DNA from 2 places in the Mesorhizobium sp. M1A.F.Ca.IN.020.04.1.1 genome. Region 2 is predicted to be linked to the other one. Evidence: predicted binding sites of a transcription regulator. Region 2 holds the regulator's gene; the other holds the start of a gene.

Region 1 (8,787 bases), on a different contig from region 2:
GCCTATGTCGGCCCCGAACACGGCGGAAGCAACGCCGCGATCACCGCCAGGGGAACGGAGCTCGCCAAGCAGGTCGAAAAGATCCTGCTGGTCGAACGTGATGTCGATGTTCGAGACTTCGAAATCCTGAACCTGTCGCGCGACCTCGAAGCCACCTTTGTCGTCAACGAGATCGATCCGACGCTGTGGTTCAACATCGTGCGCGACGAGAACGAGATCAAATACGCGACGACGCAGTTAGCCCTCGACTACAAGGACCTGCATGACGCGATCGGCGACGAGGCGTTGGAGGCCGCGGTCGCCCAGCCCGACAAGGAACCGAAGATCAAGCACGAGGTGCTCGACATCCTCTATGACGCCGACCTGCTGCGCCAGCGCAGCAGGCGGTTTCTCGCCCGCGCCTGCTGGCTCTTCAGCAAGGGCAAGAGTTTCGTCGCCCTTGCACCGGTTGATGCGATCGAGACTGACACCAAATCGCAGCAGGAATGGATCGACCGCGCGAAATCGGTCCTGACGCAGACGAAGTCGGGCAGCGGCGACTGCTTCAAGCTGCTCCGCTACGGGCAGGCATTCTGAGCCCGCTGGTCTTTGCTTGATACATGTCGTTCACCCAGAATCGCCGCACGGCTCTGGGTGAAGCGATCAGTCCCCCACCCGCTGCAGCCTGCCCAGATGATTGTCGTCGAGGAACTCGATCGTCATCGCCGAGGCCTTGCCGTCGGGGCCGACGACGAAGCTCACGCCCGCCGGCCGGTCCGGCGTCTCGGCGTCGGGATGGGTCAGGAACAGATCGCCGTCGAAATGCGTCAGCGAATAGGACCGCGCTCCGGCCGGTCCGACCTCGAGCACAAGGCCGTCGCCCGCGCTCGACACGGTCGCGCCGCCGATGAAGTCATTGCCGTAGCGGCCGGAATAGGCGCTGGCCGGCCGGGCCGGCCTTGGCGGAGACGGAGGCGCGGCATATTCGGCCTTGGCCGCGGCGATCGCCGGACCCAGCATCCCGGCATAGATTCCGTCCCAGGCCTCGACCCAGTCCTTTTCGACTTTTCCGTCGAAGACCAGATCGGCAAAGCTGTCGGACAACCCTTCCGGGACACCGGTCGGGAAGGCGTTCGCAAGGATAACGATGCCAAGCTTCTCCTGCGGAAACAGCGTCGCCACCGTACGCGCGCCGACGCTGAAGGCGCCTGCATGGCCCCAACTGAGGCCGTGCCGGCCGAAGTCAATATTCCAGCCGAGGCCATAGAAAGACTCGCCTCCGGTTACGGGATTGCGGCCGAGCGCCATCTGAGGCAGATGCGTCTGTCGCAGCGCATCGGAAGCAATCAGCGTCCGGCCGGCATAAACCCCGTCGCCGAGCACCAGGCGCATCCATTGCATGAGATCGCGCGCGCTGGAATTCACGCCGCCCGCCGGCGCCTGAGGATCGACATTGCGCTTGACCTTTGCGGCCCAGACGCCGTCGATCCTGACATGCAGCGCGGCGCGATTGGCGCGGCTGATGAAGTCCGCGTGACGGGAGCTGGTCGCGGCCATTCCAAGCGGGCGGTAGAGCTTTTCCTCCGCGACCGTCTCCCAGGGCTTGCCTGTCGGCTTCGCGGCCGCGACGGCACCCTCGGTCAGCCCGAAATTGCTGTAGGAATAGCCGGCGCGAAAGCTCGACGATGGCGACACAAAGCGGAGGCGGCGAAGGATCTCGGCGCGGTCGTAGCCGATGCCCTCGAGGTCGTCTCCGGCAGTGCCGGGAAGGCCGCTGCGATGCGTGAAAAGATCGCGGATGGTGAGTTCGCCGGTGGGATAGGGATCGGCAAGGCGGAAGGCCGGATCGAGATCGGCGATCTTCGAATCCCACGATACGATTCCATCGCTGACAAGCGCGGCCACGACGGTAGCCGAGATCGGCTTCGAGAGGGAGGCGATCTGGAACACCGTGTCAGCGTCGACCAGCTCCGGTCTGCCGGCTTCGCGATGCCCGAAACCCCTGAGGAAGATCACCTTGTCGTCATGCACGACGCCGATGGCAAGGCCGGGGACGGCACCATCGGCGACGGCGGCTTGCGCCAGCGCTTCGAGCTTCGGCAAGGCCGCGGCGATGCGCGCGGGCGTGACGGGATCGGCCGATGCCGCGTGCGGCCAAAGTGCCAGTCCGGCGATGAAGGCCAAAACCGTCAAATGACAGAGATCCCGACCAAGCCGCATAGCGCGCTCCCTTCCCTGCATTCACCCTAAGATTGTACAGGCCGGCACCGGCCTGGCCAAGTCCTGCGCGGCCCTGATCATCCTCCCAATCGACTGGTGTGGCGCCGGGTGCGTCCCTCACCTCTGGGCCTGCGCCCGCCTTAGAAGATCCGGCCGTCCCCGACATCATGGCTGTGCTCTGGACACGAAAGCTTGCGTTCCTTCGCGCCCCCCTCTGTCCTGCCGGACATCTCCCCCCACTTGGGGGGAGATCAGATGTGGCGCCGGCTTTCGCCAATCATCGCGGAAGGCCGGATATTAAATTCGGGTTCTCCCCGGGATTCCGCCACGCAAAAGCCGCCAAGTCAGGCGAAGGCCACAAGGGCTTTGGTTTGAATTGGGGTTATAGAATGCGGCTGGTCTGGGCGTTTTTGTTCGCGCTGGCGAGCGGCGTGGTTTTCGCGGCATCGCCGGAGGACGACTATATCGCCGCGCGCGACAAGGCGATTTCCGACATCGCGGCGCAGGAGAGCTCGAACGCGGAAGTGGAGGCGCTCGATGGCGCCAACACCAAGGCGCTGGCCGATCTGGAAAAGCGTCTTTCCGCCATTCTCGGCCCGCTTGCGGTCAAGGATTTTCCGGCAACCGGCACGATCAATCTGCAGAGCCTGAGCGCCTCCGATATTGGCTTCGGCATGCTGGACGGGCTGCGCTACGCCAAGAGCGATGCCGGCCCGAGCATCGTCGCGACGACCCGCGGGTTGGTCGAGCGCTGGCTGCGGTCCAAGGCTGACGAGGACGATGAAGGCCTGCGGCTGCCCGCCGGCATCGAGGAGGCGCTCAAGCTAGACTCCTTCTATACGCAGGCGATCGGCAGCGACGCCGCATTCGTGAAGACGCTCGACTTTTCACTGAAGAAGCCCGAAGGCGCCGATATCGCCGTCGCGCGGCTCGGCGGCTGGACGCAGGATGTCGGACCGATCTACGACCAGCAGGTCGTCGTCGCGGTCGTCAAGGGCGACCGCGTCCTGGTCGCCGAGGCGCCCGCCTCACCGCCCGTGCCGAAGATCGCGGCCTGCGAGGCGCTTTGGACCGCGGCGGACGCGGCTGCCCAGAAATTTCAGCAGGCCTATCAGAACTCGGACCTGAAGGACCAGCAGGCCTATGATTCCGCCAACGCCGCCTGGGAAAAAGGCGACGGCGATTATCGCGCCTGCATGGGCGAGCGCCTGCCGGGCGATCCGGGCTTCCCGGCACTGCTTGCCGAGGCCCAGCAGCTTGCTGACCGGATGACGGGCAAGTAGGCCCAGAGCGGTGAAGCGCTGAGCTGGCTACACCCTTCGTCAACTCGCGGCGGCTCTCATGTTGCGCCGGCGCCTCGCGGTGGGTCGCGCCGGCTCCACGATATGCCCGTTGGTGACATGCCCATTCGTCACGGGCACAACATCCTGCCGGGCCCGGGCGTCCGTCACCCTGTGCAGCCGCTCATAAGGCAGCAGCTCCTTGATGCGGGCATTCAGCGTCTCGACCTCGGCGCGCAGGTCCTCGCATTCCTGTTTCTGGATATCGAGCTGGATCTGCTCCGACGCCTGCTGCAGCGATAGCTGCGAGAGGTTGGTACTGATCACCGACAAATTCTTCTTGTCCAATTCACTCTCGTTCCTGAGAACGGCAAGCTTCTCTTCCGCGATCTGCCGCTCGGTCACGGCGTCATTCAACTGCGCCCTCAGTCCTGTCGCCTCGGCGACCGCATCGGTCTTGTCGATGGAGGCCTGCTCGAGCCGCGATTGCAGCTCCTGGATTTCGGAGCGCAAGCCGCGCAGCTCTGCCCGGCTCCGCGCCAGCTCCGCCGCGCCATCGCTTTCGGCGATGCGGGCGGCTTCGGCTGTCTCGGCAAGCTTGGCCTGCGTCGTCTCCAACGATTTCTGCAGCCGGGCCTCCTCCTTCTCGTGGCTGCCGAGCTGGGCCACAAGTTCGGCAATCCGCGTGGCTTCGTTGGCGTGGGTCGCCGCGAACTCGTCGAATTTGTGCCGGGCCTCGGCCTCGCGCTTTTGCGCCTGCTCCAGCTCGATCGAAAGCCCGACCTGCTTCTCGCGCAGCAGCTTGTTCTCGACAGCGCGCCTGTCGGCTTCGACGGTCTTGGCCGTCAGGGTCTTGACGATCTCACCGAACTCAGCCTCGCGCCTGGCGCTCTCATTGCCCATCTCGACCATTTCGAGCCGCACCGCTGCAAGCGCCTCGCGCAGCGACTCCCTGTCCTGGACGAGACTTGCCTCGCGCTGCTGCCAGGCCTCGGCCGCGCCGTCGCGTTCGCGCTGCTTGCGCGTAGCGTCAAGCAATTGTTCCGACAAGGCCTTGTGTTCGGCGCCCAGAGCGGCGTTCTCCAGCTCCAGCTCATTGGCGCGCAGCGCATCGCGATGCAGGGCGTTCAGGATATCGCGCGTCATGTGGTGCGCTGTGGCGATCTCGGCCAGCCTTGACCCGATCTCCTCCAGATGACCCTGTCCGTCGCGGAAGAGTCCGGAAACGGCTTCCAAGGCGGCCAACCGTGTCTGGGTGTGCGGCGTCAGCCGGGAGGCGGAAGCCTCGGACTGAGTCTCGCCCGGCGGATCCTCCTCGCTTGCCGCCAGGTCGGCGGCAGAATCGTATCCCGGGGACGTCTCTTCGTCAGCCGAAAGACATTCTTCGAAAGCCTCTGCCAGATCCGACTGGAGCTCTTGAAATTCCTTGTCTACGTCCTCGGCCCGTTTGATCAGGGATTTGAAATTCATAACGGCACACCTCTTACGCTCACACCCGCCGTATTACTTAACGAATTGCTAATCTAGCCCTTAACGTTCCGTACGGGAAGCCTGACCAAAAGAAGGAAGGAATTAAGGTTATCGCGGATTTCCAGAGGCTTGCGCGGTGTTCCGTCAGCGGCATCTGCGCTTAGCGCGGTAAACGGTTAGAATGGCCTGCGTCGGCCGCACGTCATCGAGCCGCAAGCGAGCACCTGGCGCCCGCTGCGGGCGGATCACTCGTTGGAAAGGGAGCCGTTCCACGCTCCAGCCAGCACCTACGCCAGCGTTGGCCGTTCCATCTAGCGCCGAGGTTCCGTCATGCCGCAGGGGCCGGACCCGTCGGTCCAACCCCTGCATCCAGGCATCAGCTCTTGATTTCGATACGCTTGGCCTGCGACTGCGCCTTCGCGGTCTTGGGCAGCATTACCGTCAGCACGCCGTTCTTGAAGCGGGCATCGATCTTGTCTTCTTCGATCTCGTAGCCCAGCGGGATTCGACGCTCGAAGCGGCCATAGATGCGCTCGGAGAACTGCCGCTCCTTGTCCTCCGTCTCGGAGCGCTTTTCACCCTTCAGCGTCAGCACGCCATCATCAAGCAGCACCTCGATGTCCTTCTCGTCCAGGCCCGGGACTTCGGCCGCCACCTTGATCTCCTTCTCGTTGTCGGAGATCTCAACGCTCGGCCAGCCGGCACCAAAGGCTGATACGCCGCCTAGGGACGGCAAGCCGGAACCGAAACCCCGGAAGACGTCGTCGAACAGCCGATTCACCTCGCGCTGCAGCGACAGGAAAGGATCGCGTTCGCCGTCGCGGAAGACACTTGGAACCTGGTTACCATTGTTTCGGCCCCAGGGAATCAGATCACGAACACTCATTTTTTTCCTCCTTTCTGTTCATCCGGAAGACAAGGCCCACAAGCGCCGGGAACATCACCCGGCGCTTGGCGCAAAGCGCGGCGAGAAGGCTCAGGCCGCCTTGTTGTCGGCCTCGATTTTCTTTGTCGCGGCCTTTGGCGATGATTTGTCCGCCGTGATCTCGATCCGGCGCGGCTTCATTTCTTCCGGGATCTCGCGTTTGAGGTCGATTGTCAGCAGACCGTTGACGAGGCTCGCATCGACGACCTTGACGTGATCGGCAAGCTCGAAGCGACGCTGGAATGCGCGGCCGGCAATGCCGCGATGCAGGTACTCGCCGTTGTCCTCGCCTGCCTTTTGGCCAGAAACCATCAGCATGTTCTGCTCCTGGGTAATGGCCAGTTCGTCCTGGCTGAAGCCTGCCAGGGCCATGGTGATGCGGTAGTCGTCCTCGCCGCTCTTGGCGATATCGTAGGGCGGCCAGTTATCAGCGGTTTCGATGCGGCTTGCGGTCTCGAGCGCGTTCAGCATTCGATCGAAGCCGATGCTCGACCGGAACAGGGGAGAAAAGTCAAAACTGGTTCTCATAGCTACATCCTCCATTGAGCAACATAGATACGAGGAGCGCCAAGGCAGCGGCGCTCCTTGACCTTGCCGGCCACTTCAGGCGCCGGCAGGTTCGATTTGGGAATTGATTCCTTTGCCGTCAAGAGGTCCGAGGCGCGCCCGTCAAAGCTGCATAATTACCCTTGTTTTCACGGCGCTAGCACTCGGCTGTTGCGAGTGCCAAAAAATTTCTTGCGGCCTCTTGAAACCGGCGCGTGCAAAACCAAATCCACATGCGCGAGGCCGAAAGGATCGCGAGCCCCGCTCCGGTCCTTCCGGTCCGGAGTGGAGGAACCTCTCAAAATCTGTTTGTCCCGAAGGAGAACGATATGAAGTTCCATCCATTGCATGACCGCGTTCTGGTCCGCCGCGTCGAGGCCGAGGAGAAGACGGCCGGCGGCATCATCATCCCGGACACGGCGAAGGAGAAGCCGCAGGAAGGCGAGATCATCGCCGTCGGTTCCGGCGCGCGCGACGAGAGCGGCAAGCTCATTCCCCTCGACGTCAAAGTCGGCGACCGCATCCTGTTCGGCAAGTGGTCCGGCACCGAGATCAAGCTCAACGGTGAAGACCTGCTCATTATGAAGGAAAGCGACGTGATGGGTGTGGTCGAGCAGACATCGGCGTTGGGAAAAGCGGCTTGAACCGGCCCAACCCGATCGGTCAATGAAAGGTGCCTGCTGAAGGAGTGTTCCAATGGCTGCCAAGGAAGTGAAATTCCATTCCGACGCCCGCGACCGCATGTTGCGCGGCGTCAACATCCTCGCCGACGCGGTGAAGGTCACGCTCGGCCCTAAGGGCCGCAATGTCGTCATCGACAAGTCGTTCGGCGCTCCGCGCATCACCAAGGACGGCGTCACTGTCGCCAAGGAGATCGAGCTCGAGGACAAGTTCGAGAACATGGGCGCGCAGATGGTGCGCGAGGTCGCCTCGAAAACCAGCGATATCGCCGGCGACGGCACGACCACCGCGACCGTTCTCGCCCAGGCCATCGTCAGGGAAGGTGCCAAGGCCGTTGCCGCCGGCATGAATCCCATGGATCTGAAGCGCGGCATCGACAAAGCCGTCGAGGCTATTGTTCAGGAGTTGAAGACCAACGCCCGCAAGGTGACCAGAAATGACGAGATCGCCCAGGTCGGCACGATTTCGGCCAATGGTGATGCCGAGATCGGCCGTTTCCTTGCTGAGGCGATGCAGAAGGTCGGCAACGAGGGCGTCATCACCGTCGAGGAAGCCAAGACCGCCGACACCGAGCTGGAAGTGGTCGAAGGCATGCAGTTCGATCGCGGTTATCTCTCGCCTTACTTCATCACCAATCAGGATAAGATGCGCGTCGAGCTCGAAGAGCCCTATGTGCTGATCCACGAGAAGAAGCTTTCCAACCTGCAGGCGCTGCTGCCGGTTCTGGAGGCGGTGGTTCAGTCGGCGAAGCCCCTGCTCATCATCGCGGAGGATGTCGAGGGCGAGGCGCTCGCGACGCTGGTGGTCAACAAGCTGCGCGGCGGCCTGAAGGTTGCGGCCGTCAAGGCTCCGGGCTTCGGCGACCGCCGCAAGGCCATGCTGGAGGACATCGCCATCCTCACCGGCGGCACCGCTATCAGCGAGGATCTCGGCATCAAGCTTGAGAACGTCACGCTGGAGATGCTCGGCCGCACCAAGAAAGTGGTGGTCGAGAAGGAGAACACCACGATCGTCGATGGCGCCGGCAAGAAGGAGGAGATCCAGGGCCGCGTCGCGCAGATCAAGGCGCAAATCGAGGAGACCACCTCGGACTACGATCGCGAGAAGCTGCAGGAGCGTCTGGCCAAGCTCGCCGGCGGCGTGGCTGTGATCCGCGTCGGCGGTTCGACGGAGGTCGAGGTCAGGGAGCGCAAGGACCGCGTCGACGATGCCATGCATGCGACGCGCGCGGCGGTCGAGGAAGGCATTCTTCCGGGCGGCGGCGTGGCGCTGCTCAGGGCCGCCAATGCGCTCGACGCGGTGGCTGCCGACAACCCCGACCAGAGATACGGCGTCGACATCGTGCGGCGCGCCATCGAGGCGCCGGCGCGTCAGATCGCCGAGAACAGCGGGGCGGAAGGCTCGATCATCGTCGGCAAGCTGCGCGAGAAGACCGATTTCGCCTATGGCTGGAACGCCCAGACCGGCGAATATGGCGATCTTTTCAGCCAGGGCGTTATCGATCCGGCCAAGGTCGTGCGCACCGCGCTGCAGGATGCAGCCTCGATCGCCGGCCTGCTCGTCACCACCGAGGCGATGGTCGCCGAGAAGCCGAAGAAAGAAGCGGCACCCGCCATGCCCGCCGGCGCCGGCATGGACTTCTAGGACGCTGGGGAGGCGCGGCGCCGACACAGCCAATCTCCCCCG
Region 2 (8,787 bases):
TGCCTTCATTGTGGCTGGCGACGACGATCTTTTGTCCGTTCAAAGAATGCATTCAGAGACCCCAGATCCTTGGTTCGGCGAACTCGATCGAATTGCCCGAAGGGTCGCGGATATAGATCGAATGTCCGCCCTGCGGCCACTCGAAATCGCTTTCGATGGCGATGTTCTTGGCCGCCAAATGCTTGCGCCATTGGGCGATCTCGGCCGCAGTCGCGGTGAAGCAAAGATGCCCTTCGCCGACCGTGCCGTGCGGCGGCACCTTCAGCCTGGCGTCGGGCGCCGGCGGAATTTTCGTCGCCTCGGCATTGAAGATGAGCAGCACGCCGTTGCCGCAGCGGAAGAAGACGTGGCGACCTTCGACCTTGCCCAGCGGATCCAGGCCGAGGATGTCGCGGTAGAAGGCTTCGGCAGCGGTTAGATCTGTGACGTAGAGCGCTGATTCCAGAATCGCGGAGGGAGTCACGAAGCACCCCCCTCTGCCCTGTCGGGCAGATGGCCGGCAGGCCAGAGGGGGATGCGAAGGATCGTCGACCTCATCGGTGACCCTACGCCACCGCCATCTGCTGCAGGCTCACCAGCCGCGAAATACCCTTTTTGGCCAGCCCCATCAGCGCCGAAAACTGCTCTTCGGAGAAGGGCTCGCCTTCCGCAGTACCCTGGATCTCGACGATGCCGCCCTTGCCGGTCATGACGAAATTGGCGTCGGTGCCGGCCGAGGAATCCTCAAGATAATCGAGATCGATGACCGGCTGTCCGTCATGGATGCCGCAGGAGATCGCCGCGACATGGTCCTTGAGAACCTTGGAAACGCTGGCCATCTGGCGCGCTTCCATCCAGCGCAGGCAATCGTATAGCGCCACCCAGCCGCCGGTGATCGAGGCGGTGCGGGTGCCGCCGTCGGCCTGGATAACGTCGCAGTCGACGGTGATCTGCTGTTCGCCTAGCGCCTGCAGGTCGACAACGGCGCGCAACGAACGACCGATCAGCCGCTGGATCTCCAGCGTCCGGCCGCCCTGCTTGCCGGCGGAAGCCTCGCGGCGCATCCGCTCGCCCGTCGAGCGCGGCAGCATGCCGTATTCGGCCGTAACCCAGCCCTTGCCGGAATTGCGCATCCAGGCCGGCACCTTTTCCTCTAGGCTCGCCGTGCACAGCACATGCGTGTCGCCGAATTTCACCAGGCACGAGCCTTCGGCATGCTTGGAGACGCCGCGCTCGAAGGAGATGGCGCGCATTTCGTCGGGCTGGCGTTTGGAGGGGCGCATTCGGCCTTCTTTCCTATGGTTTTGGATTCGTCGGCGGCTTGTAGACGCATGCGGCGGATGGCGCAAAGGAAAAGGGCGCCAAGGAAACGGGGCGCCAAGGAAACGGCGCTAGCGAAAATGGCCCGGGTTGCGCCAGGGAGCCTTAAGTCTATATCTTTCGATAGGAGGTTTTTCGCTGGAATGAACAAGGCAGTCGATCCCGCATCGCAGCCGCCCGTGCTTCAGTCGCTCGACATGCGCTCGCGCGACATCTTCCGGCGGATTGTCGATTCCTATCTGCGCGACGGCGAGCCGGTCGGCTCGCGCAGCCTGTCGCGCATCCTGCCGTCGTCGCTGTCACCGGCCACCATCCGCAACGTGATGAGCGACCTCGAGCATCTGGGGCTGATCTACGCGCCGCACATCTCGGCCGGCCGCCTGCCGACCCAGACCGGCCTGCGCTTCTTCGTCGATGCCTTCATGGAGCTCGGCGATCTGTCGGACGACGAGCGTCGCGTCATCGAGGCGCAGGTGCGTGCCTCGGGCTCGGGCGCCACGCTGGAGCATATGCTGACCGAGGCCAGCCAGATGCTCTCCGGCATGTCGCGCGGCGCCGGCCTGGTGCTCGCCGCCAAGAATGAGGTGGCTCTGAAGCACATCGAGTTCATTCAGTTGGAACCCACCAAGGCGCTCGCCGTCCTGGTGTCGCAGAGCGGCGATGTCGAGAACCGCGTTGTCGACCTGCCGGCCGGTATCACCGTCTCGCAGCTGCACGAGGCCTCGAACTTCCTCAACGCCCATATCCGCGGCCGCACGCTGGCCGAGGCCCGGGTCGAGATCGCGCGCATCAAAGACGAGACCAGGGCGGCTCTCGACACGCTGTCGCAGGAGCTGGTCGAGAAGGGCCTCGCGGTCTGGGCCGGCGCCGAAAGCGGCCTGCCGGCGCGCCTCATCGTGCGCGGCCGCGCCAATCTTCTGGAAAACGTCACCGCCCAGGCCGATCTCGAATTGCTGCGCCATCTGTTCGAGGATCTGGAAACGCAGGACGGACTGCTGCAGCTCCTCGACCTCGCCGAGGAAGGTCCGGGCGTGCGCATCTTCATCGGCTCGGAGAACAAGTTGTTTTCGCTGTCCGGTTCGTCGCTCGTGGTCGCGCCCTATCGCGACAAGGATGCGCGCGTCGTCGGCGCGCTCGGCGTCATCGGCCCGACGCGATTGAACTATGCCCGCATCGTCCCGATGGTCGACTATACGGCCCAGTTGATTTCGCGCATGCTGAGATAGGCAAGCGGGAAACGTCGCAAGGAGGGTGGAAATGGCGCTGGAATCGTTCAAGGCCCAGATCAGCCTGCTGCTCGAGGAGATGGTGAACCAGCCGGAAGACGATCACGAGATCCAGGAGCTACTGCGCGAGAAGCTCAGGGAAATGCGCGCCATGGGCCTGCCGCTGCCGGCCGATCTGGTCGCGCTGGAAAAGCAGCTCGACGACGATCTGGATATCGAAGAGAGCTGAACTGCCGGCGCTTTCCGTCAAAATTTGCATGCCCGGCTTCTCTTTTGGAGAGCCTGCCCGATATTCGCTGTCTGGTTGCTGATGCACGTTGGCGAATAACGGAGAACAGCATGATACGGATTGCCGGCCTTGCCGCCCTCGCCTTGCTCCTGGCCTCCGGCGCCGTCGCGCAACAGGCCGATCAGCCCTTGCTCACCGGCAAGAAGGCCTTCGGTGACTGGAAGGCCGACCGGCCCGGCGTGCGGCGCCTCATCAGGCCCGACGATCTCCCGAAGCCGAATGTCGCCGAATCCGCCTCGAACGGAGGCGGTGTCACCGATCGCCCCGAGGATGCCAAGCCAGCCCTTCCACCCGGCTTTTCGGCCGAGCTGGTGGCTTCGGGCATCAGCAGCCCGCGTGTCGTGCGCACGGCGCCGAACGGCGATCTCTTCGTCGCCGACAGCAGGGCGAACCAGGTCCGCGTCTATCGACTGGCCGAAGGCAGCGCCAAGCCGGCCGAGAAGTCGGTCTTTGCCAAAGGCCTGACCCGGCCCTACGGCATCGCCTTCTATCCGCCGGGCGACAAGCCGCAATGGGTCTATGTCGCCAACAGCAACAGCGTCGTCCGCTTTGCCTATCGCGACGGCGACCTCAAAGCTTCCGGCGAGCCGGAAACGATCGTCTCGGACATCCCGTCGAGCCATCACTGGACGCGCGACATCGCTTTTTCGCCCGACGGCAAAACGCTCTATCTCTCGGTCGGCTCGGGCTCGAATACCGCAGAGGGCATTGGAGCGAGGCCGAAGGGCGGCGTCGAAGAATGGGCGAGATCGGCACCGCTCGGCGCTACCTGGGGCGCGGAGGAAGGCCGAGCGGATGTGCTCGCTTTCGATCCTGACGGCAAGAACCGCAGGATGGTCGCCACCGGCCTGCGCAACTGCTCGGGCATGACGGTGCAGCCGGCTACGGGCGCGCTCTGGTGCGTCGTCAACGAACGCGACGAGCTCGGCGACAACGTGCCTTTCGAATATGCGACCGCCGTCAAGGAGGGAGCCTTCTATGGCTGGCCCTGGTACTATATCGGCGACAACGAGGATCCGCGCCACAAAGGCGCGCGGCCCGATCTCGCCGGCAAGGTCACGGTGCCGGACGTGCTGATCCAGGCACATTCGGCGCCGCTCAACATCGCCTTTTATGAGGGCGGCAACTTCCCGGCCGACTACAAGGGCGACGCCTTCGTCACCCTGCACGGCTCGTGGAACCGCAATGTCCGCACCGGCTACAAGGTGGTGCGGCTGAAGTTCAAGGACGGCAAGCCGACCGGCGAATATGAGGATTTCGCCACCGGCTTCGTCATTGCCGACGATGCGGTCTGGGGCCGGCCGGTCGGTGTCGCGGTGGCGAAGGATGGTTCGCTGATCCTGACCGAGGACGGCAACGGCACGATATGGCGCGTCACCTACGGCGACGGCCGGTCCTGAAGCGGCGCTGGTGCAACCGAATCCGGCCGCAAGGCAATTAACGCCGCCCCGACGCCGTGGTAAAAGGCCGCCGCTCTGGATCCCGATCTCGGGATAGCGCTGGGTTCAAGCCATGACACTGACAGGATTTCTCGCCTACAGCGCCGCCCTCGGCGTCGCCGCCGCCATTCCGGGCCCCGGCGTGACGGCGCTTGTTGCCCGCGCGCTCGGCTCCGGCTTCCGTTCGTCGCTCGCTATGTCGTTCGGTCTCATGCTCGGCGACATTACCTACCTCACTGCCGTCGTGCTCGGCCTCGCCTTCGTCGCCCAGACCTTCGGCATGGTCTTCCTCGCCATCAAATGGGCGGGGGTCGCTTATCTCGCCTTCCTTGCCTGGCGCTTCTGGACGAGCGGCATCTCGCCCGAGACGGTCGAGGCGCGCAAGGGCAGAAGCGGCCTGGCGTCGAGCTTCATCGCCGGGCTGACGGTGACGCTCGGCAACCCGAAGACGATGATCTTCTATCTCGCCATCACGCCGACCATCGTCGACCTGAAGACGATCACGCCGGCCGACTACGGCATCCTTGTCGCGCTGACCGTTGTCGTCCTGTTCGTGGTGCTGGTCCCCTATCTGGCGCTGGCTGCCAAGGCGCGCTGGTTCCTGAGATCGCCGCGCGCGCTCAAGGTGCTGAACCGCACCGCCGCCGGCTTCATGATGGGAGCGGCAGCCGCCATCGCGGCCCGTCAATAGGCCGCATTCTCAACCGGCCCCCGTTTCGGGGAAAGCGTCCCCAAAACGGGCCGATCCAAAAAATGCATTTCCGGCGCGGGGAGGTTTTCAGCAGCCGCCCCACTCGGATATTTTCGGCGGGCAGCCTATCTTGCGCGGCTGAAAGCCTTATTCTGTATGCCTATGCCTTTGCCTTGGGAGCGAAACCAATGAACAAGCCCGTCACCTCCGCGCGCGTCCCCGGCCGCGGCCGCATCTTCAACTCGATCACCGAGACGATTGGAGACACGCCGCTGGTGCGGCTGGATAAGTTCGCCAAGGAGAAGGGCGTCGTCGCCAACCTGCTGGCTAAGCTTGAATTCTTCAACCCGATCGCCTCGGTCAAGGACCGCATCGGCGTCTCGATGATCGAGGCGCTGGAGGAGGCCGGCAAGATCGCGCCGGGCAAGACCACGCTGATCGAACCGACCTCCGGCAACACCGGCATCGCGCTGGCCTTCGCCGCCGCCGCCAAGGGTTACAAGCTGATCCTCACCATGCCGGAGACAATGTCGGTCGAACGTCGCAAGATGCTGGCGCTGCTCGGTGCCGAATTGGTGCTCACCGAAGGCCCGAAAGGCATGAAGGGCGCCATCGCCAAGGCCGACGAGCTTGCCGCCACGCTGCCCAACGCCATCATCCCGCAGCAGTTCGAGAATCCGGCCAATCCGGAAATCCACCGCCGCACCACGGCGGAGGAGGTCTGGAACGACACCAATGGCGAGGTCGACATCTTCGTGGCCGGCATCGGCACCGGCGGCACGATCACCGGCGTCGGCCAGGTGCTGAAGAAGCGCAAGCCTTCGCTGCATGTCGTGGCGGTCGAGCCGGAAGCCTCGCCGGTGCTCTCCGGCGGCCAGCCCGGCCCGCACAAGATTCAAGGCATCGGCGCCGGCTTCGCGCCCAAGATCCTCGACACCACGATCTATGACGAGATCGTCAGGGTCTCGAACGAGGATTCGGTCGCCAATGCGCGCCTCGTCGCCCGCCTCGAAGGCGTGCCGGTCGGCATCTCGTCGGGTGCCGCGCTGCAGGCGGCGATCGTCGTCGGCTCGCGGCCGGAAAACAAGGACAAGAACCTCGTCGTCGTCATCCCGTCCTTCGCCGAGCGCTATCTCTCGACGATCCTGTTCGACGGGCTGGGGGCGTAGGCGCTCATACCTCGAAGAATGGCCGGGAAATGCCACGGTCCAGAATGGATACCACCTGTCTTATCCGAGATTAACGGAGCCGCTGTTCCTCCTCCGCAGAAAGATCCGCAACGCTTGTGACGTGGAGACGTCAAGGCATGGATCCTCGGGTCTGCGCGCGTCGCGCAGCTCGTTGCTCGCACGTGGATGACCAAGTCGGGAACGCCACAGCCAATCTCAAGAGCTTGCGAACAAGCGGCACTCCCGGGATGATGCAAGCTGGATCGCTCAAAAAGCGTCTGTGGCAAGCGGACGCCCGGCTTGAGGAAGGCGCCGCTTCCGGTTCAAATCGCCGCCGGCCTCGAATCGGCCGGCGGGAGGATTTTATGTACAAGCTTTACACGCGTCCCGGCAGCGGCGGCTTCGTCGTCGAGGCGGCCTTGGCTATGGCCGGCGCGCCTTTCCGGCAGATCGACGTGCCGAAGAAGGATCCGCCCGATCCGGCTTTCCTCGCCATCAGCCCGCTGAACCAGGTGCCGGCGCTGACATTGCCCGACGGCCGGTCGATGACCGAATCGGCGGCGATCTGCATCCTGCTCGCCGAGCGTCATCCAGAAGCGCATCTGGCGCCGCAAGCGGGCTCGCCGGCGCGCGCCGATTTCCTGCGCTGGATGGCCTTCATGTCGTCGGCGCTCTATCCCGCGATCCTGAGGCTCTATTACCCCCACCGCTACACGGCCGACGCCGATAGCGTGCAGGTGGTCAAGGAGGCGGCTATTGCCGAAATGGATCGCGGCTTTGCCATTCTCGATAGCGCGCTCGCCGGCCGTGAGTGGCTGGCCGGTGAGGAACTTTCGCTGGTCGACATCTATCTCGTGATGCTGGTGGCCTGGCATCCCGACACCAAGAGCGCTCGCGTGGCCTGGCCGAACATCGAACGGCTGTGGGGCAAGTTGCGCCAGCATGCGATCATGCGGAAACTGAACCTTTCTCATGAGATGTGGCCGCAGGACTAGTTGCTGGAACCGCCGTCTCGCCTCAGTTGCGGACCAGCTTCCCCCGCTCGGCCTGCAGGAAATGGCGCAAGGCCGGATCGCGCTCGAGGCCGATCGCCCGGTCGTAAGCCTCGGCGGCCTCGGCCGTCCTGCCGAGCCTGGCTAAGAGCTCGGCCCGCGCCGCCCAATAAGGCTGGTACTCGCCAACCCGCTTGTCGCCGCCGATCTCGTCGAGCGCGGCAAGACCCTCGGCTGCGCCCTCGGCTTCGGCGATCGCGACAGCGCGGTTGATCGCCACCACCGGCGAGCCGGCAATCGCCATCAGCGCGTCGTAAAGCTGGCGGATCGCGGCCCAGTCGGTGCGGCCGCTCCGCCGCCTTGCTGTGTGCGCCGACTGGACCGCAGCCTCCAATTGGTAGCGGCCGATGGTTCCCCTGATCGCGGCGCGCCTGAGCAGCGCTTCCGCCTCGTCGATCGGCTTGTCGTCCCAAAGCGCCACGTCCTGCTCAGCCAGCGGCACGAAGTCGCCGTCGGGACTGCGCCGCGCCGTGCGCCGCGCTTCGGCGAAAAGCATCAGCGCCAGGAGCCCGAGCGTTTCCGGCTCGTCCGGGATCAGCGACGCGACCAGCCGGCCGAGCCAGATGCCTTCCGTGGCCAGGTTGCGCCGGCGCGTCTCGGTGCCGGCCGGATCCGACCAGCCCTCGGCGAAGGTGGCGTAAATCGCTTCCAGCACCGCCTCGAGCCGCTCGCCGAGCTCGGCCCGCTCCGGTACCCGGAAGGGGATGGCGGCCTCGCGGATGCGGCTCTTGGCGCGCACCAGGCGCTGGCCCATCGTCGTCGGCGAGACCAGAAAGGCCGAGGCGATGGTTGCGGCGTCGAAGCCAAGCACGGTCTGCAGGATCAGCGGCGCGCGTACGCTGGCCTCGATCGCCGGATGTGCGCAGGCAAACATCAGCCTCAGCCGCTCGTCGGGCAAATCCTCGTGCGTCATGCGCGCCTCCGCCTCTTCGGCAATCAGCTGCAGGTGGCCGCGGGCCGCCTCGCCGGTCAGCCGCCGCCGCACGGCGTCGACGTCGCGGCGGCGCGCCACCGCCAGCAGCCAGGCCTCCGGCTTTTCGGGCACGCCGCTCTTCGGCCAGCGCTCCAGTGCGGCGGCGAACGCGTCGGCCAACGCGTCCTCGGCGCCGGCAACGTCGCGCATGCGAGCAGCGAGATAGGCAACCAGCTTGCCGTAGCTCTGCCGGGCGGCCGCCTCGGCCGCCGCCCGCGCCGTCTCCGGGCGCTTGTCCATATTGCTAGGACCGGTAGTCGGTCATTTCCCAGATCGGCCGCACCTCGACCGTGCCGGTGCTGGCTGCCGGGCAGCGCGCGCCCCATTCCATCGCGGTGTCGATGTCGGTCGCTTCGATCATGTAGAAGCCGGCAAGCTGTTCCTTTGTGTCGGCATAGGGACCGTCGAGCACATTGGTCTTGCCGTCGGCGAGCCGTATCGAAGTGGCCGCCTGGGTCGGACGCAGCCTTTCGCCGGCGAGGTACGCGCCGGATCTCTTCAAGGCTTCGGTATAGGCACCGTAGGCGGCAAGCGTCTGTTCGGTCTTGTCGCGCGGCGCATTCGCCATTGCCGCTTCGTCATTGTAGATCAAAAGCATGTATCGCATGGTCTTCTCCGTTTTCTCGAAGGCCGCGTCGTCGCGGGCCGA

Evidence for each region. Region 2 encodes HrcA, which represses chaperone genes, less so after heat shock. Its sites were predicted from a motif close to GTTAGCACTCNCNNNNNGNGAGTGCTAAC; they were not measured.
Region 1: the regulator HrcA is predicted to act here: its motif matches at 6,577-6,605, upstream of groES (co-chaperone GroES).

The regions. Positions count from the first base shown of each region.
Region 1 covers NZ_RZSN01000067.1:7,269-16,055, reverse strand. Annotated here, with positions in the region: gene EOA49_RS15545 (hypothetical protein) at 1-576, shown strand, start outside; gene EOA49_RS15540 (serine hydrolase) at 643-2,199, opposite strand; gene EOA49_RS15535 (hypothetical protein) at 2,589-3,482, shown strand; gene EOA49_RS15530 (hypothetical protein) at 3,522-4,949, opposite strand; gene EOA49_RS15525 (Hsp20/alpha crystallin family protein) at 5,326-5,835, opposite strand; gene EOA49_RS15520 (Hsp20 family protein) at 5,926-6,402, opposite strand; gene groES (co-chaperone GroES) at 6,750-7,064, shown strand; gene groL (chaperonin GroEL) at 7,117-8,745, shown strand.
Region 2 covers NZ_RZSN01000024.1:34,579-43,365, reverse strand. Annotated here, with positions in the region: gene rdgB (RdgB/HAM1 family non-canonical purine NTP pyrophosphatase) at 1-52, opposite strand, end outside; gene EOA49_RS08135 (VOC family protein) at 53-463, opposite strand; gene rph (ribonuclease PH) at 546-1,262, opposite strand; gene hrcA (heat-inducible transcriptional repressor HrcA) at 1,443-2,525, shown strand; gene EOA49_RS08120 (hypothetical protein) at 2,557-2,754, shown strand; gene EOA49_RS08115 (sorbosone dehydrogenase family protein) at 2,865-4,214, shown strand; gene EOA49_RS08110 (LysE family translocator) at 4,327-4,944, shown strand; gene cysK (cysteine synthase A) at 5,133-6,113, shown strand; gene EOA49_RS08100 (glutathione S-transferase family protein) at 6,479-7,108, shown strand; gene EOA49_RS08095 (DUF6596 domain-containing protein) at 7,131-8,378, opposite strand; gene EOA49_RS08090 (YciI family protein) at 8,383-8,745, opposite strand.